One region of the Oceanobacillus sp. FSL K6-0127 genome, then DNA from elsewhere that is predicted to be linked to it. Evidence: riboswitches for the same ligand, from Rfam matches in the RefSeq annotation. Region 1 holds a riboswitch; the other holds the start of a gene.
The links. Region 1 has a riboswitch for glycine ahead of gcvT (glycine cleavage system aminomethyltransferase GcvT). Riboswitches for the same ligand answer to the same signal wherever they lie in the genome.
Positions count from the first base shown of each region.

Region 2: linked by a shared signal. The riboswitch ahead of MHH64_RS10640 (amino acid permease) and the one ahead of gcvT (glycine cleavage system aminomethyltransferase GcvT) in region 1 are both predicted to bind glycine.

Region 1 is NZ_CP150287.1:2,726,512-2,742,052, forward strand. Features, by position in the region: gene MHH64_RS13480 (LTA synthase family protein) at 1-46, shown strand, start outside; gene MHH64_RS13485 (DUF2759 family protein) at 222-422, opposite strand; gene MHH64_RS13490 (MBL fold metallo-hydrolase) at 742-1,365, shown strand; gene MHH64_RS13495 (DUF2626 domain-containing protein) at 1,444-1,686, opposite strand; gene MHH64_RS13500 (helix-turn-helix domain-containing protein) at 1,761-2,459, opposite strand; gene MHH64_RS13505 (hypothetical protein) at 2,555-2,923, opposite strand; gene MHH64_RS13510 (ComGF family competence protein) at 2,898-3,347, opposite strand; gene MHH64_RS13515 (type II secretion system protein) at 3,295-3,639, opposite strand; gene comGD (competence type IV pilus minor pilin ComGD) at 3,626-4,063, opposite strand; gene comGC (competence type IV pilus major pilin ComGC) at 4,047-4,358, opposite strand; gene comGB (competence type IV pilus assembly protein ComGB) at 4,374-5,423, opposite strand; gene comGA (competence type IV pilus ATPase ComGA) at 5,389-6,396, opposite strand; gene MHH64_RS13540 (YqzE family protein) at 6,542-6,727, shown strand; gene MHH64_RS13545 (YqhG family protein) at 6,865-7,644, opposite strand; gene MHH64_RS13550 (SNF2-related protein) at 7,631-9,298, opposite strand; glycine riboswitch at 9,436-9,523, shown strand; gene gcvT (glycine cleavage system aminomethyltransferase GcvT) at 9,702-10,817, shown strand; gene gcvPA (aminomethyl-transferring glycine dehydrogenase subunit GcvPA) at 10,829-12,178, shown strand; gene gcvPB (aminomethyl-transferring glycine dehydrogenase subunit GcvPB) at 12,171-13,628, shown strand; gene MHH64_RS13570 (rhodanese-like domain-containing protein) at 13,675-14,049, opposite strand; partial or broken gene MHH64_RS13575 (hypothetical protein) at 14,440-14,664, shown strand; gene mntR (transcriptional regulator MntR) at 14,814-15,236, shown strand; gene MHH64_RS13585 (patatin-like phospholipase family protein) at 15,486-15,541, shown strand, end outside.
Region 2 is NZ_CP150287.1:2,110,044-2,125,584, reverse strand. Features, by position in the region: gene MHH64_RS10690 (bifunctional UDP-sugar hydrolase/5'-nucleotidase) at 1-1,186, opposite strand, end outside; gene MHH64_RS10685 (sulfite exporter TauE/SafE family protein) at 1,199-2,020, opposite strand; gene MHH64_RS10680 (DMT family transporter) at 2,187-3,122, opposite strand; gene MHH64_RS10675 (amidohydrolase) at 3,367-4,488, opposite strand; gene MHH64_RS10670 (glutathione ABC transporter substrate-binding protein) at 4,683-6,284, shown strand; gene MHH64_RS10665 (hypothetical protein) at 6,399-6,575, opposite strand; gene MHH64_RS10660 (alkaline phosphatase family protein) at 6,596-8,065, opposite strand; partial or broken gene MHH64_RS10655 (MFS transporter) at 8,560-9,758, opposite strand; gene MHH64_RS10650 (MarR family transcriptional regulator) at 9,772-10,155, opposite strand; gene MHH64_RS10645 (S8 family peptidase) at 10,640-11,941, shown strand; gene MHH64_RS10640 (amino acid permease) at 12,285-13,688, opposite strand; glycine riboswitch at 13,916-14,017, opposite strand; gene sufB (Fe-S cluster assembly protein SufB) at 14,441-15,541, opposite strand, start outside.

The DNA of each region.
Region 1 (15,541 bases):
GTTCCGCTTTATTGATTTTGGTGATAAGGAAGCAGCAAGTAACTAAAAGTTAAAAAGTCTATAGCCGTCAACAGTATTAATTACTGTTGACGGCTATTTTAAATGTGTTTAGGTGCAAGCTCTAGTTATGTATTTCTAATTTAAAGGTATTTCTAGTTGTTCAAAATAAAAAAGTTAACTCCGAAAAGTTAACTTTTTGCTTCTATGGATGTTTGATTAAGTTATCCAGCGATTTCTGATATAATCGTTGCAATGGAGAAGAATCCAAATGCTAATGCTGTCAAAGCTGAAAATGCTAATGCAAATAGATTTTTATATTTCAGTTGACGAATAACTGAAACTACTGCAAGTAATGCGACGAATAATAATACGATTGCTAAAATAAGATGTCCCACAACTATTATCCTCCTTTGAAGCTTCATTGTTCCTAAAGTTACAATTTGAATTAGGAATTGGTTTTATATTATTATGTAACTAAGACATTATATTATTTATTCTAAAACATTAAATTGTTTTTGTCGAGTAATTGTAAAACGTTTTCTTACACAACAGGGTGTAATACACCCTCTTCTATGTGTGCGGGGACGAAAACATGTGTGGTGGGGAGGCAAAGCCCGTAAATTCCTGATTCTCTTAAGGTCCAGCAGGGCTCCTTATCAGTACTAACATTTAGTTGGGGGTGAAGCGAGCCCCACTAAATGAAAAAGTGATTTCATTCAGAATTGAATTGGAGGTTTTTTAATGAATGTAAAGGGGATGGCATTAGGTCCAATCGGAACAAATTGCTATATTGTTTATGATAAAGGAAAAGCGTTATTAATCGACCCAGGTGCAGAGCCTGATAAAATTGCCGAGTTTTTAGAAAGAGAGGGACTAAAAGTTCAAGCAATCTTATTGACACATGCTCACTTTGATCATATCGCTGCACTAGATGAAATACGAGAGACTGTAGATACAGATGTATATATACATGAAAATGAGCTTTCTTGGTTGTCAGATCCACAAATGAATGGTTCCAGTAAGCTAATAGGAAATGAAATCGTTATGAAGCCAGCTGAATTCACTTTTAAAATGGGTCCAATGGAAATAGGGGACTTTCTCTTTGAAGTTATTCACACGCCTGGTCATTCGCCTGGCAGTGTCAGTTTTCTATTTGATCAAAATGAATTCATTATTAGTGGTGATGTTTTGTTTTATCATGGTATTGGCAGAACTGACCTTCCAGGTGGAAATATGGCAGAGATTGAAGCTACAATCCAAAATAAACTATATCAATTGAAGGAATCCCTCACTGTTTATCCTGGGCATGGACCACATACAACAATTGGTGAAGAAAAGCAGAACAACCCTTTTGTTCGTGCATGAAAGTATTAGCTGGATTTAGTTAATTTGAAGATGGAAAAACCCCTGCAATAGTTTAGGTTGCAGGGGTTTTCAGCTTTTTTAATGTCCGAAACCAGGTACAAGAATAAATTCGGAATACCATGTAAAACCAATCATGAAAACGGTACAATACGCTCCAAATAAATACATGTACATGCGTTCAGATAACTTTAAATAACTTACTGTAAGGAAAAATGCCGTTTGAGCCAGGAATAGTAGTGCTGTATTCGTCATATCACCGATATAAAACATTACTGTAAAAATACCTGTCCAAAAGGCAAGAACACGAAACATTCGATCCATGTCTTCCCCCTCCTTTTAGGTAGCCTTTTCATTGTTATTATATATGAGGAATTGCGTATTGTAAACGAATGTCATTAAACAATTGAGAGATTAGCTAGATAAGTGCAATTTCCGCAATTGTTTGTAAACATATTTTCTTCGAATGTTAAAGTCGACCCTTCAAATAATACATCGAATATACCTTTTAGGAATAAATAATGCATATGACAAACTACTGTTTGGTTTTTCATCACTAATTCCTTAAATGGGCAGTTATTCACATGAAAATGAATGTTATTATTTCCTTCATCATACGTAAAGGAAGGAAAGAGTCCTAATTCTTCTGTTGCCCTCTCAAGTATATCAAGTTTTTCCTTGATGGACAGCTTATTGAAATGATGTATTTTAAAATCGTCTATAAATTGGTGCCCATACTTTTTCCCTGTTGCATACAATGCTTGCTCACCAATTTCACCGAGTTCCAACAGCGCTTCTAATGCAATTGAAGAAAGGGTCTTATAATCCCTCGATGGGAAGCTTAATTCGATTACACTTTCCGATAGTCGGTACATTTTGCTTGGTCTTCCGCCTTTTCCGCTTCTCTTGAAATATGTTGTAATAAGCTTTATTTCTTCAAGCTTAGATAAATGCAGTCTAGCTACATTTGAATGGATGTCAAAATGGTTTGCAATCTCAATCACACTAACATCTTTATGTTTTTTTAGTATATATTGATAAATATGGTACCTTGTTGGATCACTTAATACATTTGTAACTTTTAACGTATTGTCCACATAAATCACCCCAGTAGCTTTAATACCTTTATTATAGTATTTAATTTGACTATTTAGTGAGAAAAACAAAGTTTGTTAAAAAATGTACAAACTTATTATTCTGCTATATGTGTTTTTGTGAACGTATAAATTGTATCATATTCGTTTGTTTTGATTGAAAAGGATAATTGATACATTGTATCTGCTGCAGGTGTTATAGAAATTTTAACGTCACCATCAGGAAAATGATAGCGTACAACAGGAGGAGGCTCTTGTTCTATTATTTCCGATTTTACTGTTTCATATCCCATTTGAAAAAGCGTCTCTATTTTTATTTGTTGAATGTGTCTATGGGTAAGCGCAGTATCATGTCGATAACTATGAATTGCAGTCATTATAAACATGCAAATGAATGCCGTTATAAAAAGTACATACGGTAGTATTACTCCATGTTCATTCTTAATAATAAGCGAACTTTTTTTCATATCTTTCCTCCGAAGTAGTAATAACGGTAACTTGAACCCCGTAGGGTAGGGGAGTGAAGGAAATACCTTCAACATCCCTCAGATAGATTTCATGTCCTTTTCCATTGACTTGTCTTCTAACAAGTGTGCCATACAATTCGAGTGTTGCTGTTTTATTTTCATGCGGCTTAACTAAATAAAGTTTTCTATTTGTTACGTAGATGTTCGTTGCATCAATGATGTCATCTCGCATAAATTGAAAAAATTGCTGTACTGAAATTTCACTGTACGTTGATTTCGAGTTCATGCTTTGCAGCAAATAGCCCAAAAGCGGTAAACTGACGGAAAGGATAACAATACTACACAAAACAGTTATAAATGTAAATCCTTTCTCATGCTGCTTGTAATCCATAAAAACAGAGCTGTTCTTCTGTATTTTTCGCATTATTCCATTCAGCACATCCTTTAATGAACTCATTTTCAATCTGGAAATCAAATTGAACCTCCATATAAGAATCGACCGTTTTTGTGAAGGCCACAGGGAGTAAGGTATTTGAACTCCAAATAAATTGTTGTAACTCGTCGTGGAGCAAGTAAGCTAGTTTTCGACGATCGCTTAATACTTTTTGTTCTATATCAAGCGTTGAGATAATTGGCATAAATGTAGCAATTGCGGTGAATATGATACCGGAAGCAATTAATACTTCTATTAATGTAAAACCATTACGATTCTGCAATATAAAACCTACCTTTCCCGAACTGGAAGACAATTCGATATTCGCTATATGTTGTTTTTATATGAATCGTTCGCGGGTATAAAAATGTACCTTTCCCATTAAATCGAATATCACTATTTTGTCTATAATCAACCGTCCATCCAGCAGGATAGACTTGCTCTGCAATTATTTCATTGTCCTGAAAGACTTTATAATTATCCTTGTAGAAACGAATAAATATCTCCTCACCTGTAGTCAAATAGGACATGTTTTGAACATATAAAACATCGATTTTCAATGTATCTAGAAATTGTTTGTCCTTTTGTTTTTCAATGCTTTCAAATTGAAAGGGAGGGAAAATTACCATAATAATTGAAAAGACAGCAAGAACAAAGAGGACTTCCAGCAATGTAAAACCATGATTATACTTAAGGTGCTGATACAATACCTTTATTTCCATCTACTGAATAGTTTAAAGCCTCTTCATTAGGACAGGTGAGTTGATCTTCGTTTAAGTAATCAGGAACTAATGCACTTAAAGTATTCGGATACGAATTATTTTCCATATAATAAACATCTACTTGTCCCTGAACGATGGATACTAGTGCTGTACATCCTTTGCTGTGGACCTCACTGCTCCGGTCACCGAGATTCGGAACGATAAGGATGATTAAGACGGATATGATTAATAGAACGATAAGCATTTCGATCAATGTGAAGCCGCGGTTATTGTTAAACATAGCAAAGCTCTCCTTTTAGATTGTTTTAATTAGCTGGAACATTGGCCACATCAACGTTATATAAATAAAAATGATGAAGCCAGCTAAAATTGTAAAAAATACCGGTTGAACGAATGTAATAATTTTCACGATTTTTCTTTGGATTTCTTCCATTAATAGCTCTGCATAGATACTCAAGTCTTTTTCAAGTGCTTGTGCGTCTGCATTTTTACTGAATATAGTTGTCAATTGTCCTTCTAGAAAAGTAAAAACAGTAAGTAAACTGGCGATGTGGACACCTCTTGATAATTCTGAAGTCATTTGCTGGGCGTAATAGGAGATAATAGGTAGTTTCTTCTGTCGGGTCATATGGTCAAGTATTTCTTTGAAAGACATTCCGGTTTTAAGCAGTGAACTGAAATGTGTAGCGAAGTAAAAGGACGTCTGTAGCTTAAGGAAGCTTCGGTAAAGTGGAATTGTGCGATATACATTTAATTGCTTTTCAATTGGCAACTTACCCTTTGTTAGTAACCATACAAAAAGTAAAATTCCCAAAACAAAGATTAACACAAAAGTAATGGTGGTAAGCATTTCAATTAAAATAATGGACACCTGGACGGTTGATGAAGCGGACATACTTGCTTGAAAAATATCTTGAAAAGACGGGAGGACACTTTGTTTTATAAAGTATAGCAGCAAGGAGAAGATAAACAATAGAATAAGTGGGTATCTGGCAGCTTGTTGAAATTTATTTGTATTTTTTATTCGATATTCATACATTGCAGCACATTTTTTGATGCTACCCTCAAGATCTCCATTTCCTTTTACAAAATAAAGATATGAAGTAATCAGCGGATGAAATTTCGCCTGATCAAATGCTTCATCAATAGACATACCGTCTTTAAGGCACGTTAAAATGCGGGTTGCAGGTTTTTCTAATTCTTTATTCCATTTTACTGTTTCAATTGCATCTAGCAATGGGTAGCCATTCGTTAATAAACGATGTAATAATTGTAGGAATTGAAGCTGCAGAGGGCTAGCCAGCATTTTTCTACGACTGATAAACCCTTTCAGATATGAAGCCATATGCATAAGCCTTCTTTCTTAAATACTCAAATGAATGAAATGTATCAAGTTCTGTTAATTCGTTCCCCTCAATGGTATTCTCTAATAATGTACCTTCGAGTAGTTCAAGAATCGCTGCTCTCCTTGCGAATTCGGATTTCACCTGCAATGGAAGTAATTGAAGCGCAGCAACCGCGATAAGTGATTGTTTCATATCACTTCGTTTGATACCCATATCGATTAAACGATGAATTGTTCCTATAGCATTTTTTGCATGTAATGTGCTCAGAACCAGGTGACCTGTTAAGGATGCTTCAAATGCAAATTTGGCTGTGTGCTTATCGCGGATTTCACCAACCATAATAATATCTGGGTCATGTCGTAACGCTGCTTTTAAGCCTGTCTGATACGTAATTCCAGCTTTTTCATTGACTTGCACTTGTAGAATATTGTCCATGTTTTTCTCAATTGGGTCCTCTAAAGTAATGGTTTGATACGACTTTTCCTTTAAGATGGATTCCAGTAAAGCATATAATGCTGTGGTCTTGCCACTTCCGGTTGGCCCGGTCAGAAGGATGATGCCAGCACGATTGGACATCCATTCCTTCATTTTATTTAGTTGGCTTTTAAAAAGAAAAAGTTGTTCAAGAGTGAGTTTTGTTTCTTGTGGAAGGATCCGAATTGCTAAACTTTCTGTTTGATGGAGAGGAAGTGTCGATAATCGCAATGAGAATAAATTGGACGTGGTCTTATGTTGAATGGTGCCATTTTGCGGCTTTCTTGATTCACCAATATCCATTCCAGCTATAAATTTGTAGTAGGTGAGCAGTTGTTCATATTGTTTAAGTTTTATGTGGCAATGTTTTACTCGTTTTCCATGGATTCGAAAAAAAATATCTGTATAGTCATGGAAAGGATAGAAGTGAATGTCTGAAGCGTTCTCTTTAATCGAAGCGTTGAGCAGGTTATCTGATAAAGTTGCAGTGGGATTCAAGGTTGTTTTCACCTCCTTTTATTTTGCAACAGTATACTTTATTCGACGTTTTTTGATTAAACCCTTCTTTTTTATAAAAATTTTTGTATATATTTTTTTTGATTTGCAAAAGATAAGTGTGAGACATGGAATCGAGGTGGTAGTAATGTCAGGAAATGATTATTTGAAGTTTATGACCGAACAAGTTGTTTCATATATAGACTTACCATCTGAGGAAAGAAAGAAACGAAAAGAAGCGCAAAGGAAACAAAATTCCTTATACACCACCAGATGGTTTGGTATGCTTCCATTCACATTAAAAATAATGTTCCAGAAGGAGAATAGCAGATAAATTTACCTGCTATTCTTTATTTATGGAGGTTGTTCAAAAAGTATGAAATGTGACTACATTAAACTGCTGGGACTAGCATAGTGCCGAACAAGGCTTTTTTTATCTCAGCCTCTAACCCTGCACAAGTGATTTTACTATTATAATGCATGTTGTTCGAGATACACGATACCTCCATTGATTACGTCCAATGTTACCTTTGGATGATAACGTTTTGTTAATTCGTCTTGTTCTTTTTTCATCTGTTCACTTTCTAAGTCGTCCTGATAAAAATGCTGTAACGTTTGAATTTCTTCCTGTAACAATTCTAAAGATTTCTTAGCCCACGTATGTTCTTGCTCTTCAATATAGTTTGACAGAACAGTTTCCATTCGTAAGTAACCACTTTTTATTTTAATCATTGGAGACAATGTAAAGCAATAATCAGAAATTGTTGTTTGTAATGAAAACTTCCTTAACAGATTCATCATATCTAACTTCATCATGCCGTTAACTAAATGTAAACCGATAGAAATGATTTCATCCTTTTTATGCTGCCCTTGATAACTAATTTTAAAGTTTACAACTAGCCATGGATGTAAGGGCGTCTTTTCGGTTGCATGAATTAATTGAAATAGCTTTGTAAATTTTTCCTTTTCTTTTAAATGATTCATAATTTGCTGGAGGCGAGGACTGCCAAAGTGAATCCAGTCTCCTTTTGCATCCCGTTGTTTTGGATTTGTAATTAGCGTAAGTTGCATTGGATCGCCGGTACGGCCAATTTTTTTAATGTAGTGCCAGTAAAATGGTCGGTTCATCAATTCACGATCCATCTGTTCATTTAATTGTATTTGTATCACACCATCATGATTGGAAATAATTTCGCAATCCTTAGCAGTAAAGTAATCTGTCAAAAATTCATTTAAATTAGTAATTGCCATAAAGTCTCTCCTCCGTTTCCGCTGTAGAATCATTTTTTGCACCTTGAATAATGGAAGAAAGGTTATTTAGTTTAATTCGTACCTCCCCTGCGGAGGTGGATTCATTATAGATAGACTCCATCTCTGACTCGATACTTGAAATGTTCAGCTCAGCTAAAATATCATCTAGGTTGCCAATTACCTTTTCAAATAGGTTTATCTTTTCGTATAAAAGTGTCAGAATATGTTCTTCTATCGTGTTGCGAATAACAAGATTATAGATGTGTACATCCTTTTCCTGTCCGAAACGGTGGATACGTCCAATCCTCTGTTCAAGCCGCATTGGATTCCATGGTAGATCGTAATTAATTAGGTGGCTGCAAAATTGAAGGTTAATTCCTTCACCTCCAGCCTCAGTAGCAATCAAAACCTGCGCATGATCTTTAAACAGTTGTTTCATCCAGTCCTTTTTACCACGTTTAAATCCACCTCGGAAGGGGACCGATGAGATACCATGTTGCTGTAAATACCATTGTAAGAAATATTGTGTTGCTCGATACTCTGTAAAAATAATAACTTTTTCATCACCTATTGATTTAATTAGCTCTACTGCTTTTTCAGCTTTTATGTGGTGAGGCAGCTCCTCAATTTTGCTAAGTAACGGTTTTAATACAGCTGCATTATTTTCATGCTCACTAATTTTAGATAATGACATATAACAAGCTTCTCGTGATGAACATATCTCACGGAGGTACGTAATTTTCGAAAAAGTGGAGAACGCGATTGTAGTATTGACAAGATCGTCATATACTTCGCGTGCTTTATCAGGAAAATCAATCCATAAGGTCTCAATCTTCCGTTTAGATTCAGTGAGTTTTGTTGCTTTTCTCGTATTTCGAATCATTACTTTTTGAATCAATTGTTTTAAATAAGGATCTTGTTCCAGCTTACTTCGATCCTTACCATATTTTTCGATAAAGGAATCACAATTTCCTAGATGACCAGGTCGAAGTATTGTAATTAAATTAAATATCTCAATTAATCGGTTTTGTACAGGTGTAGCTGTTAAAAGCAAGCAGTACTTCTTTTTAATTGCACGTACAAATTGATAGTTTTTTGTTTTATGATTTTTAAGCTTATGCGCTTCATCAATCAGAATAAAATCATATTCCGTGTCAATTATTTCTTCCCGGTTAGGAGAACGCTTTGCTGTATCAAGGGAGGAAATAATAATCGGATTTTCTTTCCAACTATAATTCTTCCGATGTGCAACTGCTGGTATATAAAACTTTTCATTCAATTCCTTCACCCATTGGTTAACAAGCGATGCAGGAACGAGAATAAGTGCATTTTTTACTAATCCCCGAATCATGTATTCTTTTAAAATAAGACCTGCTTCAATTGTTTTTCCTAATCCGACCTCATCTGCTAATATTGCACGACCATTCATCTTTTCAATTGCTTGTTCAGCAACATCGGTTTGGTGATCTAAAAAGTTAACATGTGGAAGATATTCTAATGCACGTAACCCATTAAAAGAAGGTGAACTTGTTGTTAACTCAGCTTGAAATGCCATCGAAAAGAGTTCCCAATTGGAGAAAGGACCCTCTTTGCTAATGGCTGTTTCTAAAGCATTGATAAAGGCTGAATCTTTTTGTAGTTCAATAGAATCCATATGTTGAACACACATCCTATTATTAAAATTTGGATTTCACTATAATTTTGCTTTTTGATATGTTATAATTCAAAGTGAAATAGAGTTCCTTACATTCTGATACATAGTATAACCAAATATAAATTTTTCATTAGCGGATGATTACAAGGGGAGAGCTTACATTATGTAACGCCGAAGGAGCAAGTTAAGAGCGAATCTCTCAGGCAAAAAGACTCTTGTAGGACGCAACTCTGGAGAGTGTTTACTTAGAATTAGTAAACCACCCACGAAGCAAATACTTATACAGTCATCCAACATTCGTATAAGTATGCAACTTTCTGGTTTAAGGACAGAGATTTCTTCGGTAAGGAAGGAATCTCTATTTTTATGCACTTTTTCAACAAAATTAGGAGGAGTGGATGGTATGAGCAAGTTGAAACGAACACCTATTTTTTCGGAATATGGAAAATACGGGGCGAAAACAATTGATTTTGGGGGCTGGGATTTACCAGTACAATTTACTGGGATCAAACAGGAACACGAAGCAACCAGAACAAAAGCAGGGCTATTTGATGTGTCACATATGGGGGAAATTGCTGTAAAGGGCCCTAAAAGCTTAGAATTTCTGCAATACGTTATGACAAATGATGTGACCAAGCTCGTGCCAAACCGAGCACAATACACGATTATGTGCTATGAAAACGGGGGAACAGTCGATGATCTAATTATTTATATGCTTGCAGAAAATGATTATTTGTTAGTGGTGAATGCAGCGAATACAGAAAAAGATTATGAGTGGCTGCTCCAGCATAACACATACAGCGAAAAGGAAGTAACGATTACCAATACCTCAGCTGATTATGTTCAATTTGCATTACAGGGACCGAATTCAGAGGAAATATTGCAGCAGCTTGCAAAAACCAATCTATCCGAGATCAAGTTTTTCCGCTTCGATGCAAATGTTCCGCTGGAAAATTCAGAACATACTGCAATTGTTTCGCGTACTGGCTATACTGGTGAAGATGGATTTGAAATCTATATTGACAAATCAGAAGGTCCTGCTTTGTGGAATCGGCTGCTTGAGGCAGGAAAAGACAAAGGGCTCGAGCCAATTGGACTTGGCGCGCGTGATACACTTCGTTTCGAAGCAGGTCTTGCATTGTATGGTCAGGAATTATCAAAGGATATCAGCCCAATTGAAGCGGGGCTTTCGTTTGCTGTAAAAGTGAACAAAGAAGCAGATTTTATAGGGAAATCTGTACTAAAAGAGCAAGTGGAAAATGGAACGACAAGAAAATTAGTTGGAATTGAAATGATCGATAAAGGCATTCCACGGCATGGATATACGGTATTGAAGGATGATCAAGTGATTGGGTTTGTAACATCTGGTACACAATCCCCAACTTTTAACAAAAATATTGGATTAGCACTTATTGATTCCGAGTTTGCAAATGAAGGTACAGAATTAGAAGTCCAAGTTCGAAAACGCAAATTAAAAGCAATTATTGTAAAGACACCATTTTATAAACGAGATAAATAGGGGGCATCGTAATGGAATTTCGTTATTTACCTATGACTGAAACCGATAAAGAAGAAATGCTGCAAACAATCGGAGTTTCAACCACAGATGAGCTTTTTTCAGACATTCCAAGTAGTGTACGCTTTCAAGGAGAATTGAACTTAAAAAAGCCAGCAAATGAATACGAATTAAAAAAAGAACTAACTGAAATGGCAAATAAAAATGCTAGTTTAAAACAATATACTTCGTTCCTTGGAGCTGGTGTGTACGATCATTTTATTCCATCTGTTGTTGACCATGTTATTTCCAGATCGGAATTTTATACAGCATATACACCATATCAACCGGAAATCTCCCAAGGTGAGCTGCAAGCAATTTTTGAGTTTCAAACGATGATTTCTGAATTAACTGGAATGCCTGTTGCCAACTCTTCGATGTATGATGGCGGAACCTCTTTAGCAGAAGCGGTTAATTTAAGTGCAGCACAAACGAAACGGAGAAAAGTGCTTGTTTCTCAAGCTGTGCACCCGGAGTCACGTGCTGTTATTGAGACATACGCAAGAGGACAGAATGTTGAAATCGTGGAAATCGGATTAAAGAATGGTTTAACGGACCTTGATCATTTAGAACAAGAGTTGGATGATACGATTGCTGGTGTTGTGATACAATACCCGAACTTCTTCGGTCAAATTGAACCGTTACAAAAGGTGGAGGAATTAATTAAGCAACAAAAGAAAACCATGTTTATCGTTTCCAGTAATCCATTGGCTCTTGGATACTTAACACCGCCCGGAGAATTCGGTGCAGATATCGTTGTTGGTGATACGCAAGTATTCGGGATTGCTGGACAATTCGGTGGACCTCACTGTGGTTATTTTGCAACGACCGAAAAACTAATGCGTAAAGTTCCAGGGCGTTTAGTGGGACAAACAAAGGATGAAGATGGTGTACGAGGCTTTGTATTAACATTACAGGCAAGGGAACAGCATATCCGTCGTGATAAGGCTACTTCTAATATTTGTTCAAATCAGGCATTAAATGCACTTGCAAGTTCAGTTGCAATGAGCTCAATAGGTAAACATGGATTGCGGAAAATGGCAGCTTTGAACATGCAAAAAACACGATATGCAATTGAACAATGTAAAGCAGCTGGTTTAGAAATCGTATATGAACATCCAAGCTTTAATGAATTTGTTGTAAAGCTTTCTAATTCCGTACCAGCTATAAATGATAAGCTGTTTGAAAAAGGAATTATTGGCGGATACGATTTGGAACGCAATTATCCTGAATTAACAGGGCATATGTTAATTGCTGTAACAGAAATTCGTACAAAAGAAGATATTGATACGTTTGTAAAAGAATTGGGGGATATCAATGGCTAATCAAGAGTTTCCATTAATATTTGAACGTAGCAAGGAAGGAAGAACAAGCTATAGCCTGCCGAATTTAGATGTTCCAGAAATTGATCTTAATGCTGAATTGGATGACGTATACGTAAGAAAGACTCCACCAGAGTTACCAGAGGTAAGTGAGCTGGAAATCATGCGCCATTACACTGGGCTTTCTAATCGAAATTATGGAGTGGACTCTGGATTCTATCCACTAGGATCCTGTACGATGAAATATAATCCGAAAATCAACGAAGATGTTGCACGCTTGGAAGGATTTAGCCATATCCATCCATACCAAGATCCCAAAACGGTTCAAGGTGCAATGGAAATGCTTTATGATTTGCAAACGGCTTTAAAAGAAATTACAGGGATGCATGAAGTTTCTTTACAATCCGCTGCAGGTGCTCATGGTGAATGGACTGCATTAATGATGATTCGCGCGTTTCATGAAGCAAATGGCGATTTTGGGAGAACAAAAGTGATTGTGCCGGATTCTGCACATGGCACAAATCCGGCATCAGCAGCAGTTGCTGGTTTTGAAGCAGTAACCGTAAAAACAAATGAAAAAGGACTTGTAGATTTAGAAGACTTAAAACGTGTTGTTGGTAATGATACCGCTGCACTCATGCTGACAAATCCAAATACACTTGGATTATTTGAAACAGAAATTATGGAAATGGCAGAAATTGTTCATGCTGCAGGCGGGAAATTATATTATGATGGCGCAAATTTAAACGCAATTATGGGTTATACACGTCCAGGAGATATGGGCTTTGATGCAGTGCATTTAAATCTTCATAAAACCTTTACAGGTCCCCATGGCGGCGGCGGACCAGGTTCTGGACCTGTTGGTGTATCGAAAGAGCTCGAACCTTTTCTTCCTAAACCGATTATTACGAAAAAAGAGGATGAATATGTGTTCGAATATGATAGACCTCAATCAATCGGTCGTGTTAAGCCATACTACGGAAACTTTGGAATTAATCTCAGAGCTTATACGTATATCCGAACAATGGGAGCAGAAGGTTTGAAAAAAGTAAGTGAATATGCGGTATTAAATGCGAATTATATGATGCGGAAATTGGAGAAGGCATATGAATTACCATATAACCAGCATTGTAAGCACGAATTTGTATTGTCAGGAAGCAGACAAAAGAAGCTTGGGGTACGTACTCTTGATATTGCAAAGCGACTATTAGACTTTAATTACCATCCACCAACCATTTACTTCCCATTGAATGTAGAGGAGGGCTTGATGATTGAGCCTACAGAGACTGAATCGAAGGAAACATTAGATGGTTTTATCGATGCAATGCTTCGAATTGCTGAGGAAGTAGAGAATAATCCTGAAGTCGTACAGGAAGCACCACATAATACAATTGTAAAACGAATGGATGAAACTACCGCAGCAAGAAAGCCTATTTTACGATATTATAAATAAAAAATAAGCCTTGAGGTAACTTTTAAACCTCAAGGCTAAATTTTTATTAATTTTTCGTTTTAATTTTACCGGTCCATTTCTTGAAACCGCCTTTTAAATGATAAATATCCTGATAGCCTTTTTTGTGTAGTAGCTGTGCCGCACGAGCAGAACGTGTACCGCTTTGACAATAAAGGTACACAGGCTTATCTTTTCGCATTTCTACTAAACGTTGACGCATTTGACTTACAGGAATATTTCTTGCTCCAAGAATATGACCTCTCTCAAATTCCTGAGGCTCTCGCACATCTACTAATTGAGCTTTCCGATATCCTTCCCGGAATTGATCTTCCGTTAATACCTTCAAGTAATTACGTTGTCTATAATAGCGGAATAAACCAACAGCAAGCAAGACAACTACGGCAATAATTAAAAACTCCATTTTACTTCCCCCGTCTGTCCAAAAAATGTTCATTATCTATTTTATTATATGGGTAGACGTGGTATATTTCAAAGTTTTTCTCTTTCCTATAAGAAAAGTTCACGATTTGCAGTTGCTTTATAGCTGATTTTTCATTTTAAATTACTAATTTCCGTGCCTGACAAAGAATACAACTATCAATAAAGCAGCTTATGGGGAACTCAACGGGCATTAGAACCTAAAGCATAGTGATAGTGCCTAGAAGATAATAGGTGAACATATGAAAGAATTATGGGCTTCCGATAGTCTATCTAGACAACGAATGATTGTGGGTCTAAAAAGGAGTGAAATAAAAAAGGGATATATCAAAACTCCAAGAGAAAAAAGAACGTGCGAAGAATGCATGGAAGAGAAGCAGAAGAAAACACCGTTGGTGAACAAACAGAGTTGTTCACAGATACCGAAAAACCTAAAGTTGTGTTAATGGATACAATCCAAGAGCTAGAATGAATCATTGTTACGATTGGTTCCGAAATCGGTGACACCTGTCCAGTTTGTCGAACGGATAGTGTAGAGGAGATTGGTGGTTGTAATACTTGTACAAGCTGTGGAGCACAGCTGAAATGTGGTCTTTAACTATAAGAAGAAGAGTCCCCGTAGCTCTTCTATTGTTTTTTACCGTCTAAAATAATATAACTTGTGTTAATTTGTCTTTTCCTGTATCCTCAAAGTAGAGAAACAGTTTTGCCCTAAACAAAAAATATTCTTGAAACGAGGAGATCTACATGCCTACTCCAAGTATGGAAGATTATATCGAACAAATATATAACTTAATTGAAACAAAAGGATATGCCCGTGTATCCGATATTGCAGAAGCATTAGAAGTACATCCATCTTCCGTGACAAAAATGGTACAAAAATTAGATAAAGACGAATACTTAAACTATGAAAAATATAGAGGATTTGTACTGACTGCAAAAGGAAAAAAAATTGGAAAGCGTTTAGTGTTTAGACACGAGCTTCTGGAAGAGTTTTTAGAAATCATCGGGGTAGAGAAAGATAATATTTACAATGATGTAGAAGGTATTGAGCATCATTTAAGCTGGAATTCAATCGATCGAATTGGCGATCTTGTCAACTATTTTAAAACAGATTCTGCAAGACAGGAAGAATTAAAAAAAGTCCAAGCGGAGAGTGTAAAAGAATAAGCATAAAAAACCATACAGCTCACGTGGATCTGTATGGTTTTTTCATGAATTAAAAGATTGGCCGAGTTTATTCTTCGGTGATTATGAGTCGCTCTAACATGTTCACAGTTCTCACGCTCCACGACAATTTTATCGACATTGTTCTATTCTTAGCGCTTTGCTTATATATATAAAGAGATTACCCTTTCATTTCGCTTACGAAGGTAGTTAAGCACACATCATGAAAAATGAGCGCGGGGGAGAGAGTGGATGAAGATTGATGCAGTTTTTTCTGGTGGCGGAGTTAAAGCATTTGCTTATATTGG
Region 2 (15,541 bases), 620 kb from region 1:
ATCCTGTTTCTACCTGGATTCCTGCAAACATCATTCTTCCCAGTACTTTCCCACGAAATCCAAAGCCTTTCAATGCCAGCTGCATAAATTCCTTTGTTAATGATACACGGACAACTTCGATCAATTCATTTCCTTTCAGATCCACAACAACAGGATTAATTGGATGTGGGCAAATCCGATGAATATCTCCATACGTGATAGCCCCTACTGGTAAGCTTTCCAGTAACAGACCGTTATTCAACATCGCAGCATCGGCTTTTGTCCATTCCTTAACTGTATTCGTCAGCTCCTGCATGATTGGTGTATCCTTATACCAATTAACAGTCAATGGACTGTCAATCTGTACAACGGTTTCACCAAGCAAGCTATTAGCCTCATTTAGCATCACGTGTAATGTCTGCTCCGTTTCAGCATCTTTTTCCAAATGCGTAATGTCAGCTGTATATGCCTCTTTTTTCACCAATTTTTTCTGCTTATGGTCCCAAGTAAGAATAACTTCACCTATATAAGCGCAATGCTTTCCTGCTGCAGTAATCACAGCATTATTGATATATTCGCCACTACGAAGCAAATGATGTGTATGGCCACCAATAATCGCATCTACAGCATCATACCTTCTTGCAATTTCTTGATCGATGGTAATACCAAGATGCGACATGACAATGATTATATCAACGGAATTCTCTAGATCTTTCATATACTTATCCAACACTTCAAATTCAGGTGAAACATACCAATTTAACAGCTCATAAAAGGCATTAAATGGCGCAGTTAAACCAATCATACCAATTTTCACACCATGCTTTGTCTCAATATTTACTGTCGGACGTAACCATGGTGGCTGCATGTTATCAGTACTATGCAGGTTCGCACATGTGACTTCGAATGCAGCTTCATCATATAAATGGTATAAATCCTGATGAGACATTGTAATCCCTTCGTTATTGCCGATGGTAACATAATCATAACCTGCATCATTTAATAGCTTGACATTCGCTTTTCCCATTGTTGCCTCTGTTATAGAATGAGATCGGTCTACATGATCTCCAATATCAATTGTCCAGTTTGATTCACCACGTTGATTCCGTAGCGCTCGTGCTTCTTTTAAATAAGTCACAACACGTGGCCATTGTTTAAAATCACTATGTAAATCATTCGTATAATAAAAGTAGAATTTCTCTTCCATTTACATAACCCCTTAGGATAATCCTTGATAAATCATACGCAATCCAATAAAAATTAAAATGACGCGCAATCCCCATTCCAATACTTTTCCAGGAAGAAGCTGATTCACCTTTGCTCCTAACTTCCCACCAATCCAAGCACCTGGGATAAAGAATAACACATATTCCCATGCAATATGTCCAAGCACAATATGTGTACTAGCACCAACAATGCTAACAAAGAAAATCATAAACATTGATGTTGCGGTTGCAATATGTGCAGGAAACCCGAACAACAGAATCATTGCCGGCACCATAATGGAACCACCACCAATTCCAAAAAGCCCGGATAACGTCCCAACAATTAAGGATAGCACAAACGCTCCTAAGATCGGTACACGATATCGATATGTTTCTCCGAATAATTCAAATGTACGGACACCTTTTTCATCCCCAGTGAATTCCTTTTTAGGATTCCGATCCCTTTTAATAAAGAAAAGAAGGGATATAACGATCATTAATACGCCAAAATATAATAAAAATGACTTCGAATCAACAAACTGATTTAACCATGAACCAATTGCTCCGCCTGGAATACTTCCCGTCAGAAATAAAAGTCCAGTTTTATAATCAACTCGTTTCACTTTTGCATATGACAGTGTTGAGGATAGTGCTGTAACAATCATTGCAATTAAAGAAATCCCAACAATGGATTGTGGAGTCACCCAGGAAAAGCTATCTAAAAACGAGCTAACCAACAGTAACGTTGGTATAAGAATAATTCCTCCGCCAAGCCCCATAATGGATCCAACAAATGCGGTAATCAGACCAATCGTTAAACATATTAAAAAAACCAAAACAACCCCTACCATCTGTAATATTGTATCTATATCTTATCATATTGATGAATGAAACTCGCATTGTATCTTGTTGAAAATATTTCTCATTATACGAGTACGAATGAGTAAACCTTGTGTATCAAATGAATTACTAACTTAGCAACAAACAACACGATACTTTTTCTTAGTCATCGTAACGTTTCCTTATATTAATGCCTGTCAAAGTCTTCTTATAAATATACCGATCCATTATACCAGATCCTAAAATAACTCCCGTTACAATTAGAATAAAGCCAAAGAAATGAGCAACTGAAATTTGTTCACCAAGAAATAAAAAAGATCCCAGCAATGCAAAGAAAGGTTGTAAATTCATAAATATCGATGCTTTCCCTGGCCCTACATTTTGAATCGCATGATTGTACAGAAATTGACCAAGTGCAGTTGCAAAAATAGCGGAAGCAAGGAAAATAGACCACCCAACCAACGTCCCATCCTGCAAGCTCGATATTCCTTCTGGCTCCAAAACGAAACTGATACAAAATAATAAAAATGATCCTATCAATAAAGTTGTTGCAGTAACTAATCTCGCTCCCATCGTTTCTGTTGCTTTTTTTATGTAGATAAAACTTAACGCTTGAGATAGTACTGCAAGAAAAATATAAATATCACCGATATTCATTGTCAAACCATTTATATTCCCAACAAGAATAACGAAAGAAACACCGGACAAACCAAAAATAATGCCAATTATCCTCATTAAGGAAAGCTTATCTTTTAACATTTTACTCGCAAGTATGGAAGTAAATAACGGAACTGTCCCTAAAAGCAAACCTGAATTAGAGGCACTCGTTTGCGTCAACCCAACCGATAGAAAGAAATGATGGCCAACTACCCCTGTAACGGAAACAAGAATAATGTAAGATAATTCTTGTTTTTTAGGTAAACGTATTTGTTTTCTTGCCCATAAGATTAAATACACAACAACAGCTGCTAAGAAAATGCGAAAAGAAGTGATCGTCACTGCTGAAAATTGCCCTACAATCACTTTAATTGCAATTACATTAAATCCCCACATGACCATTACTAAAATAAGTTGCCCATACATTAGGGAATTCCCCATTTAATCCCTTCTTTCGTTACGTTTGCAACCATAGCTATCTAAATTCACTGCTAATTATAGATGATTTTTTACCGTATTACGTTTTTCAGAACCATAGTTAAAGGCTGATTTTTATAAAATATGGTCGAGCATCCTAAGTTAGCCCGACCTGGTAACTATTTCTTATCTTCTACGATACCATATAATACTGCTCTATCCTTATATATCTGTAATACAAATCAATCAAATATTAACAACTATTTGTTCACACCTCTTCCCCCTCAATATATACATGTTCCGCTTTAGACAATAAATCAAAAGGACTCCCACTCCAAATAACGAAATCAGCATCCTTCCCTGGCTCAATGGATCCTACACGATCTTCAATACCTAGATGTTTTGCAGCATTTAATGTGATTGTTTGAAGTGCCTCCTGTTCACTTAGCCCATTCCGAATTGCATGAACAGCACTTGTAACAAGATAGTCAATCCCAACAACTGGATGATCTGTAGTTAACGAGCATGCTATTCCAGCATCCATTAACGTTTTAATTGTAGTCCAGCCTTTATCCTTTAATTCCACTTTCGAACGTGTAGACATCGTTGGCCCAACGGATACTTTCACGTCATGTTTAGCTATGAACGCTGCAATTTTATGTCCTTCTGTACAGTGTTCAATAGTCATATCGATATCAAATTCACGTTTGATACGCAATGCTGTCAGAATATCATCCGCGCGATGGGCATGAACACGTAATGGAATCTCCTTCTTCAATACTTTCGCTAAATTCTCTAAGTCTAGCTTTCGTTCCTTCTCCTCGTTATGTAAATAATTTTGTGCTTCGATTAATTTCTCCCTTAGCTGTGCAGCAACACCCATTCTCGTAACAGGCATTCTTCCTTTTCCACCGTGAAATCGTTTCGGATTTTCTCCTAAGGCAGCCTTCATACCTGATGGAGATTTTACGACCATCTCATCTACAATATTTCCAGCGGTTTTTAATATTACCATTTCTCCCCCAATAACATTGGCACTACCCGGCATGATTTGGGCCGTGGTAACACCAGATTTTCTAGCATCCTCAAAACCTATTTCCATTGGATTAATTCCATCAATAGCACGCAAGCTAGGGGTAACGGAACTACTCGTTTCATTATAATCAGCTCCTTCTAACCCAACACCTTCTTCAGAAATCCCTAAATGGGTGTGAACGTCAATAAGACCAGGGGTTAGTACTTTCCCTTGTGCATCGATTACATGATAAAAATCTGGGATCTTACTTGCAGGTACAAGCTTTGCGAACTTGCCATTTTCAATGATAAGATCTTGATCCTCGAATCTATTTCCTTTCCCGTCATAAATAATTGCATTGGTTATTGCCAACATGAATACCACTCCTACTATATTATTAGGTACAATTCTAAATTCCCCATAAAAAATAGCTTATAAGGCTTTTATCCTAACTATTTAAATAATTTCCGTTAGAAAGCTATTGTTTTATTCTAAAAGTTATTATATATTAATTATTATATCTTTTGTACAAATTTAGACATATTCCGACACGAAAGGAGCAAACAAAATTGTTTGAATCATTAAAAAAATACTCATTATCCTTGATTAGTATCCTTTTCTTAGCTATTTTACTTACAGCTTGTGCTAGTGAACCAGAGGAATCTTCTTCTAGTTCAAACGGAGGGGATGAAACGGCAGGTGGCAAAGAATTAGTCATCTCTACCGCTTCGGATGCAATATCACTAGATCCTGCTGGTGCGAATGATGTTCCTTCATTCGATGTTCAAAACAATATTTTTGAAAGATTGGTATCTTACGATCAAAATATGGAGCTTCAACCAGGACTTGCAGAAAGCTGGGAACAAATTGACGAAACAACCTGGGAGTTTAAACTACGTGAAGACGTTACCTTCCATGACGGCTCTGAATTTAATGCCGAAGCTGTAAAAGCGAACATAGAACGTATCAATGATCCAGAAGTTGCTGCCCCTGCAGCATACTTACTTGATATGATTAACGAAGTTGTCGTTGTGGATGATTATACCGTTCAGTTCAAAACAGAATTCCCGTACTCTGGTTTACCATCCAACCTAAGCCATTCGGTTTCAGGTATGATTTCACCAGAACAAATCAGGGAAGATTATGCTGCTATGGGAGAAGGAGAATCTGTTGGTAGTGTTATCAATGCAAATCCAATTGGAACTGGCTTCTTAAAATTTGAAGAATGGCAGCCTGGACAGCTTATCCGTCTAGTGAAAAACGAAGACTATTGGGGAGAACCAGCTAAGATCGAATCGGTTACCTTTAAAGTCGTACCAGAAGATTTAACACGTATCGCTGAATTAGAAACAGGAGACACCCACATTTCTAATCCATTAAGTTCTTCAGATGTATCACAGATCGAATCTAAAGAAAATTTATCCGTTCTACAACAAGGAAGCCTTGCATTAGATTATGTTGGATTTAATACATCGAAAGAACCGTTTAATGACCAGCTTGTCCGTCAAGCAATTACAATGGCCATTGATAAAGATCAAATAATCAATGGAATCTACGAGGGATATGCACAAGTTGCGGAAGGTCCTCTACCACCAAATGTTTATGGTTATGATGAAAATGTAGAAGGACTATCCCGTGACCAAGGTAAAGCAAAAGAATTACTTGCTGAAGCAGGATACCAGGATGGATTTACAACAACTCTTATGACAAACGATACGCGTGAACGTATGGACATTGCAACGAATATTCAATCACAGCTTGCAGAAATTGGAATTACGGTTGAAATCGAGGTGTTGGAATGGGGAGCATATATCGAAAAACTGGATGCAGGCGAACAGGAAATGTTTATTTTAGGTTGGTCTAACAGTACTGCCCATGCGGATAATACGTTCTATCCATTATTCCACAGTGATAATCTTGGAGCATCTGGAAATACGGTATTCTTTGAAAACAGTGAACTAGATACCTTAATTGAAGAAGCTCGTCAAGCACAAGACGAAGCTGAGCAATTAGAGCTTTATAAACAAGCAGAAGAAATGCTTGTAGATCTTGCTCCAATGGCTTACTTAACGCACAAAGATTATTTATTAGGTGTACGTGATGAAGTGAAGGGATTAACAATGTATCCTTCAAAATTGCTAAACTTGAAAGAAGTATCTATTGAGGAATAAGTTTATTTGCTTTGGAGGCTGTCCGAGGGTTCGGGCAACCTCCTTTCATATAATAAATAACCCCGACACGTTTAATACATGTACTTACACTATCTTAATTTTGATTCGTTCCACTCACTTACGCAAGAGCTGATACTGAGGTAAGCTTGCAAAAATTTCTAACGCCAACGCTTCAATATACGTATGGACAGTTAGGTTACGATGATCTGCCATATTTAATCCAAGTATGGTTTCTCTTTCACTAAATATACCAAATTCTCGAGAAGGACGAATTATTCCTTTTGCTGCCATCGTTTGCAGCTGAACTCTCCTTAATCTTGAAGCAACCGAATTATAAATTCCTTTATATCTACAACACGTGGATATATTGGTTCCTCCTCGGTTCCTGTTATTATCAGTGGTACAAGAGATTCTTGTTTGTGCAAGGAACCGTGTGCTGCACCAGAAAGATGGACAGGTGATGATTGCGCCTTAAACTCACAGCCCGGTTTCGCATTGACGACAATGAAACGCCCCGAATGGGAGTTGAAAACACTATACAACCGAGCTAACGCATCTGGATAGTTACCATAGGTGACTCTTTTTTCAGTGGTCAGATTTAAATCCAGAAGCTTAGCATCCCCTTCTATACTCCATGATTGATTATAAATATCAATAAATTTCCCGGAAGGGCGATATTTCAGTGACCCTTCTTTCATACCAGATTCTACATGAATGGAGCTTTCATTTTTCCAGGCTATAATATCGATCCTCTCATCGTTTTTGAGCTGTTCGATAATAGCAGACAACGGCAGACTGTCATCCAGTACATAAAGATAAGACATCCGCTGATTTACACATAGAACGATCTGATCTTTCTTATGTACTGGGCGTCTTATTCGGGAGATACGGTATTTTTTTAACCATTTTCTTAAATCAATGACAAATTCTCGATGATTTGTTCCTGTTGCAGAGTGACCATTATCCCCCATCACTAGCCATGCATTTTGATTAATTGCTTCCTTCCAGCTTGGATACAAATCCAATATTTTTTGAATTTCCTTATCAATCTTTGTGATACCTTTAATATCCATCGGCCCCTTTAAATGAATTCGGGCATCCATGTCCTGAAATATACAGAAGGTAAATGAAGGAAGTTTGTTCTTTCTAATAAGATACTTAAGTTCCCGAGCAGTATATTTATAGTTTCCAGCAGCTATTTGCGTTGCGAATCCCCATGGACGTACTTTTGAAAAGGTTCCCAAAGAAAAGATATTTGCTGCTTCCGTTGTCCACTTTCCATTTTTAAATCGCGTCAAGGCACTGAATAACTTTGGTGTTTGCAACTTTTGCGGGGTGTTTCCACGATATACAAAGGAATTAATGGAAGCTGAATTCATCCCCCTTTTAGCTAATTCCTCATAAATGGTAGTGACTTCACTGCTCAGATGCTCATTATTCAGTCGGAAAAGCATATTATGGACCGTTCTGCGAATCCCTAACCTAAACGTTTCCCTAAAACCAGTACCGTAGTTAATAATCTCTTTTTTGGAATTATCGAACCAAGTTAAACCAGGTATATGATGTTGGTCAGCATAAGTACCTGTCAAAAGGCTGCTGTCGATTGTTACCGACATGGTTGGAAATGAAGTCACCATATTCGTAAAATAACTACCATTTTCCATCAAAAATTGTAAAGCAGGTGCTCGTCCTGTTTGAATAGCTAATTCCAGCGGTTCAGACATCAATGAATCGATGTTCAGCAAGATTACAGGTTTTTTCGATTGTGTGTTTTTTTTCATAATTACCATCCTCGCACGAGATTCAATATGTGAATTTCCCCCTCTTTGCTCTGAATCGGTTCTATTTTCTTTTAAGCAACTATTCAAAGACCAGCAAGAAGCTTCAAAAATCTACTATAAAATAATGATTACTATGTGTTTAGCTTATAGAAATAATTCGAGACGTTGTCCAAAACGTGAGCAGTTTTCAATCCAAAATAATTGGGTCCTATTTTATTATTTTGCACAATATCTATAATTTCATGAATGTAAGTTACTCAGCCATGCGCTCAACAAGCTCATTCGAATTGATTTGATATTGCATCAATATTAACTGCTACATATCACTTTCAACAATTAGGAACAAATAAAAATAACCCTGCCACAGATATTATCGTGACAAGGGTTTGCATTTTCCCTCTATAGTAGAATTTTATCTCATAAGGTATAACAACCTTGAACTACGAACAAACTTGCTTTCTTTATAATCTATAATATCTATGCTTTATTGACATTTACATGGCATCGGCTTTTTCGCCAATCCGCTCTTTCCTTTTTCCATGCATGAAGAAATAAAGTACTATCGTAACGAAAACCATGAGCCCCATCATGAAATATAAGCTGCTATATCCAGTTAGCGGAATCAGATAGCCAAGTAAATAAGGACCGAATCCAAGACCAGCATCAAGCGCGATATAGTAAGTTGATGTTGCTAATCCAATCCGATCTGGCGGTGTCACTTTAACCGCTATTGCTTGGGTAATGGATTGCATGTTTCCGAATCCAAGGCCAATAAGAACACCAGCTGCTAATAAAGCAAAACTATTCGTTGTAAAGCTTAGAAGCAGTAATCCTGCACCAAACAGAATAAAAGCTGGATACATAACAGTATTTTCACCTTTTAAGTCCATTAACGACCTGTAAATGGACGTGATACTAGGATAGCTACTGCATAAACAACGAAAAAGAAGCTTGCCACCTCGACAAGACCAATCTCGATTGCATAGAAATTAATAAAAGAAAGAACACTTGAATACCCAAGTGATACGATAATTACAATGAATGCAATCGGCAGTGCTCTTGGTTCCACAAAATCGGAAAACTTAATTTTCCTTCTTTCAGCTACATTTGCAGGTTTTCCTGCAAATGGTATCTTAACAAACAGAGATATGATAAAACTAATAATCGCTAATGCAAGACAAAAGCCAAAAATCACTTGATAGCTCGTATGTGAGCTCATGTATAGTCCAAAGAAGGGTCCAATGGCTGTTGCCAGCGTAATACTCATACTGAAGTAGCCAATCCCTTCACCTTTTCGATCATTAGGAATCAACTCAGCAATAATAGTTCCTGTAGCTGTACTTGCCACCCCTAATGCGATTCCGTGTAATAAACGAGTTACAAGCAGTATCTCTATCCCTGCATGAATAAAGTATAAAAGGGATGTCAAAATAAAAAAGGTAAGCCCAAAATATAATACTTTCTTGTACCCAATAGATGAGATCATTCGTCCAATAAACAAACGCCCTACTAATGTTCCTATGATAAATATACCTGTTATAAGACCAGCTACACTCTCTGAAACATGATATTTATCGACTGCATAAACAGCCATGGTCACTAATAATAAGTAAAAAACGAAATACAAGAAAAAATTTGCTGCTGCTATAATAATAAAATTCTTCGTCCATAATTGAGATTTTGTTTGTTTCACCGTTTCTATCACTTCACTTCTTAATATTATTTTTAATTTCTTCCATCACCCGAATAAAATCAATCAATTCTGATTCTGAGATGTCTTTTAGAATTTCCTTTTCAAACTGATCAATGGTCACACGTACTTCTTCATAAACAGCTGTTCCTTGCCTAGTCAGCTGCATGCGCTTTTCGCGCTTATCTCTTCCAGCCACCTGTTCGACATAGCTCATTTCCTCTAAACTGGCAAAGGTTCTAGTGATGGTAGGCTTCTCCACACCTTGATAATGAGAAATTTCCACAAGTGTTGAAGCTCCATAATTGTACAGGTAATACAAAATGGTCCACTGTGCTCGATGCAGGTTATGTTTATTCAACAAGACATTAAGTCTATTTTCAAAAGGGCGATACAACATAATTAATTGATGGAAAAATTTCTGTGCAGATTTTATGGAAAACGCCTCCTATATGGTTATCATGGATAATAGTTACCTAAGGTAACCATTATCCATGATAACAAAATTTCAGGAATTTGTCTATACAATGCTAAAGTTACTATTGCTAGAACAAAAGAAGCTGGGACAAAAGTATTTTTATGAAGTGAAAACCGAACATGATTGATGCAAATAACTCGCTCCGGAAATATAATTCGCTAAGTTTGTACATCGTTCGTCTTTAACATTAAGTATTTTAGTTATGTTCCAGCCTCTTCTACCTAATAAATAAAAACGAAACACAACTCTTACTAGAAAACAGTTTCTCTAATTTCCCTTTCCTCATAGTAATTCACTCTATAACCATATAGTTATCTACCTTTTTTACTATTTTCTATACTATTTAATCACGCTCCTTTCTGACAGTTTACGTAGAATATCGTAAATCAAAGAAAGGAGAAAGTGTATGTTAAATTTTTCAATGATTGACTTGGTCCGACGTAATGGAAAAAAGGTTGACAAAAATATAAGGGGAGAAATGGTTAACTTTTATCGGCCTTTTCGTTATATCCCTTGTTTCCTGCAAAGCTCCATAGAGCGTGTTAGAAAAAAAACAAAGAAATTACCCGTCGTAATAAAATTTGCCCCTGATTCCTTTTCTTCTGGGGTAAACGATGTAAAGGAAACAAAGTGTCGTTCTCTTCGCGAATACCCTTCTATTTCCTGTTGTTCAGCTAAATTATCCGTAAAAAATATTGAACATTTAATCACGAACTGCAACCATATCCAAAAAGTCTATTTAGACAGAAAGGTGACAACTTTACTAGATACCGCTTCCCCGGCAATAAACGCAAATGTTTTAAAAGATAATGGGTTAACAGGAGAAGGCGTAACCATTGCAGTAATCGATACTGGTATACATCCACATGAAGATTTACAAGATCGCATTATTGGCTTTAAGGATTTTGTTAATAGGAAATCTGATCCCTATGATGACAACGGTCATGGAACTCATTGTGCTGGAGATGCGGCTGGCAATGGCTTGTTATCGAATGGACAATATCAAGCTCCAGCATCCCAAGCTAATTTAGTAGGTGTCAAAGTACTAGATAAGATGGGAGCTGGTTCATTATCAACTGTTATTGAAGGAATCGAATGGTGCATCCAACATCAATCCGAATATAATATTGATATTCTTTCCCTTTCACTCGGTTCCGATGCTGTAGCACCTGCTGAAGATGATCCTGTGGTAAATGCGGTTGAAATAGCCTGGGATAACGGAATGGTTGTCTGTGTAGCCGCTGGAAACTCTGGTCCCGGAGAACAAACCATTGCAAGTCCAGGAATAAGCCCAAAGGTCATTACAGTCGGAGCAGCTGATGATAATAATACCGTTGACCGATCCGATGATTCAGTAGCTGATTTTTCAAGTAGAGGTCCGACGATTGATGGGCTTATTAAGCCAGATTTATTAACACCAGGAGTCGATATTATCTCTTTACGAGCTCCCAGATCTTTCCTTGATAAAACCAATAAAGCAGCACGTGTGGACACTCACTATATGTCCTTATCCGGAACGTCAATGGCTACGCCGATATGTGCAGGAGTAATTGCACAATTGCTTCAACGTGATCCAAATCTTACGCCTGATCAAGTCAAAGAAAGGCTTTTGGATGCATGCGACGATTTGGGACAATCCCCACATATTCAAGGTGCTGGTTATTTAAATGCTAGTGATCTGATTGAGGACTTTGCAAATGTCGAGTAGAGGCTTACGTTTTTCTTCACTCGTATAAGTTTTACTGTTTTGCTTTTTCAAACCCTCTGTCTCCTCTAGATACTATTAGGCAGAGTTATATGTATGGTGTAAGAGCAAAAAAAGTAAGCCAAATCATCCTATGCTTTTTCAGATAGGAATGATTTGACTTACTTTTTACTTTCACCTGATTCTTAAAATAGCTCATCAACTGCCCTTAGCTTCTTACAGACCAAATCAGCCGGGCGATAAAGGGAATTTAGGTATTTCTTCAAAAATGTTAACCCATTTGAAACGAGCCAAATAATTTTAATAATGAGACTAAAACATGAGCCCGGCTGCCACATATAGATTATTATCCCCGTTCAACCTTATCCGCCACTAATCCTTCCTCATTTTTCTTATCTTTATGGGGCACGATTCTTTTGCGTGCCTTATAAATCACAATTAGCGCGATAAACCAAACGGGCGTTATCATCAACGAAACACGTGTATCTTCTGCAATTGCAAGCACAACAAGAACAAATGTCAGGAAGGCAAGGATTAAATAATTTGCAAATGGATAAAATGGCATCTTAAATTTATTCACTTTTGCCAGATCAGGTCTTGTTTTACGGTATTTCAAATGACTGATGACCGTAATCCCCCAAATAAATATAAAGCATACTGTAGAAATACTTGTAACGAGTGTGAATACTCCTTCTGGCATTACATAATTTAATGCGACTGAAATTAAAACAACTGCAGTCGAAAAGAACAGTGCATTGGAAGGAACCTTTCTTTTATCAAGCTTGGCAAATTTTTCCGGTGCATTTTTCTCTTTAGCGAGTGAATATACCATCCGGCTTGTACTGAAGATGGCACTATTACATGCTGAAGCAGCAGAAGTTAGAACGACAAAATTGATGATACCAGCAGCACCAACGATACCAACTACCGTAAAGACTTGGACGAATGGGCTTTCAGTTGGGCTGATAGCGGTCCATGGATACACACTCATAATAACAAGAAGTGCACCTATATAAAAAATGATAATTCGAATAGGAATATTATTTATCGCTTTAGGTATAACTTTCTCTGGATTTTCTGTTTCTCCCGCTGTAAGTCCTACAAGTTCGATACCAACAAACGCAAATACGACCATTTGAAAAGAGAGGATGAAACCATTTACACCATTTGGAAACATGCCTCCGTGGTTCCATAGATTCGTGAAACTCGCTCCACCTGCATCCGTGGAAAAACCACTTATTATCATAACAATACCTGTAACTATTAAGGCTAGAATTGCGATGACTTTAATTAATGCGAACCAGAATTCCATTTCTCCAAACAGTTTTACAGTGGCCAAGTTCATACATAATAAAATAACAAGCGCGATTAATCCTGGCATCCATTGTGGTATCGTTGGAAACCAATACTGGGTATAGAGGCCAACTGCTGTTAAGTCAGCCATTGCAATGGAAATCCAACAGAACCAATATGTCCAGCCAGTTAAAAATGCTGTCATTTCACCTAAATAATCTCTTACAAAGTCAACAAACGAATGATAGCTTAAATTACTTAACAGCAATTCTCCAAGGGCACGCATGATTAAAAAGAGAACAGCACCTGTAATCAAGTATGCGAATAATATGGATGGCCCTGCTAAATGTATTGATTTTCCTGCACCAAGAAATAATCCCGTACCAATTGCTCCACCAATAGCTATCAGTTGTACGTGTCTGTTTTTTAAACCCCTATCTAATTTTTGTTCTTGCATACAATTCCCTTCTCTCAACCTTTTTGATAATTATTAATTGATTTAGTTGCTAGTTCTTCAGTCTTTTATAAAATCATCATTTCAATTATATAACTGAAAAATCCCACATTTAAAAAAAGGATAGAGAAGGGCTATATTATTTCCATTCTCTGTCCTTTTACCTGAAAGTTTATCCTTCTATAATAGAAGGTCCCCTTTGGTGGCATAAATTGCACTCTCCAGAGTAGCGTCCTGTATTGGTGCTTTTACCTGAGAGATTAATTCCAATGGTTTTTTTGGAACTTGCTCCTTCGGTGGCGATATACTTCGCTCTCTCCCAATACAATCATCCGCAAGTTATGTAACTGTATAATATACTTAATTGTAATAACAATAGAATTTTTATTATAGCATATTATTTGATATCTCATCAATGTCATTAAATTTAAAGCAGTTCCGAGATATAAATTCTTGTCCTGATCAAAACGATTATCGTGCTGCAGCACTGGAAAAAGCAAAAAAATGTTCAGTAAACCTTCAAGAATATTAAAAAGGTCCACGACGTCTGAATCTGCCAAATATGTAAAGAGTTTAACATTTGATTCGTGCGGAAAAGTTGAGAAAAGAAGAAGAATGGATGTTATTAGCTAACTACGTAAACAGTCAAAAAATAACAGAACAGAGATTAGTAGGGCGTAAATTGGGCAATTACGTAACATTTAATAAAAAAACCCTCGCCACAATTATAATTGTAGCGAGGGTTTCCTATTATATTACCCAATAGAGCCTTCCATCTCGAATTTAATCAATCTGTTCATCTCTACTGCATATTCCATTGGAAGTTCTTTTGTAAATGGCTCGATGAAGCCCATTACGATCATTTCTGTTGCTTCTTCCTCTGTTAATCCTCTACTCATCAAGTAGAACAATTGCTCTTCAGATACTTTAGAAACTTTCGCTTCGTGCTCCAATGAAATGTTATCATTTAAAATTTCATTGTATGGAATAGTATCAGAGAACGATTCGTTATCCATGATTAGCGTGTCACATTCGATGTTTGCACGTGCACCGTCTGCTTTACGTCCAAAGTGTACAAGACCGAGGTACGAAACCTTTCCGCCTTGTTTAGAGATTGATTTTGAAACAATTGTTGAAGACGTGTTTGGTGCTAAGTGATGCATTTTTGCACCTGCGTGCTGTAATTGTCCTTTACCAGCAATAGCGATAGATAGCGTGTTACCACGTGCACCTTCGCCTTTTAATAAAATCGCAGGGTATTTCATCGTTAATTTCGAACCGATGTTACCATCAATCCATTCCATCGTTCCATTTGCATCAACTACTGCACGTTTTGTAACTAGGTTGTATACGTTGTTTGCCCAGTTTTGAATCGTTGTATAACGGCAATATGCATCTTTTTTAACAACGATTTCAACAACCGCACTATGAAGTGAGTTTGTTGTAAAGACTGGAGCTGTACAGCCCTCAACATAGTGTACAGATGCACCTTCATCAACAATGATTAATGTTCTTTCAAACTGCCCCATATTTTCCGAGTTAATACGGAAATATGCTTGTAACGGTGTTGATGTTTGAACACCTTTCGGAACATAGATAAATGATCCGCCAGACCATACGGCTGAGTTCAGTGCAGCAAATTTATTATCGGAATATGGAATAACTTTTCCAAAGTATTCTTTAAATAACTCTTCGTCTTCTTTTAGCGCTGTATCAGTATCCTTAAATACGATACCCATTTCTTGAAGATCTTCTTTCAAGCTATGATAAACAACCTCTGATTCGTACTGTGCAGATACACCAGCTAAATATTTTTGTTCTGCTTCTGGAATACCAAGCTTATCAAATGTTTCTTT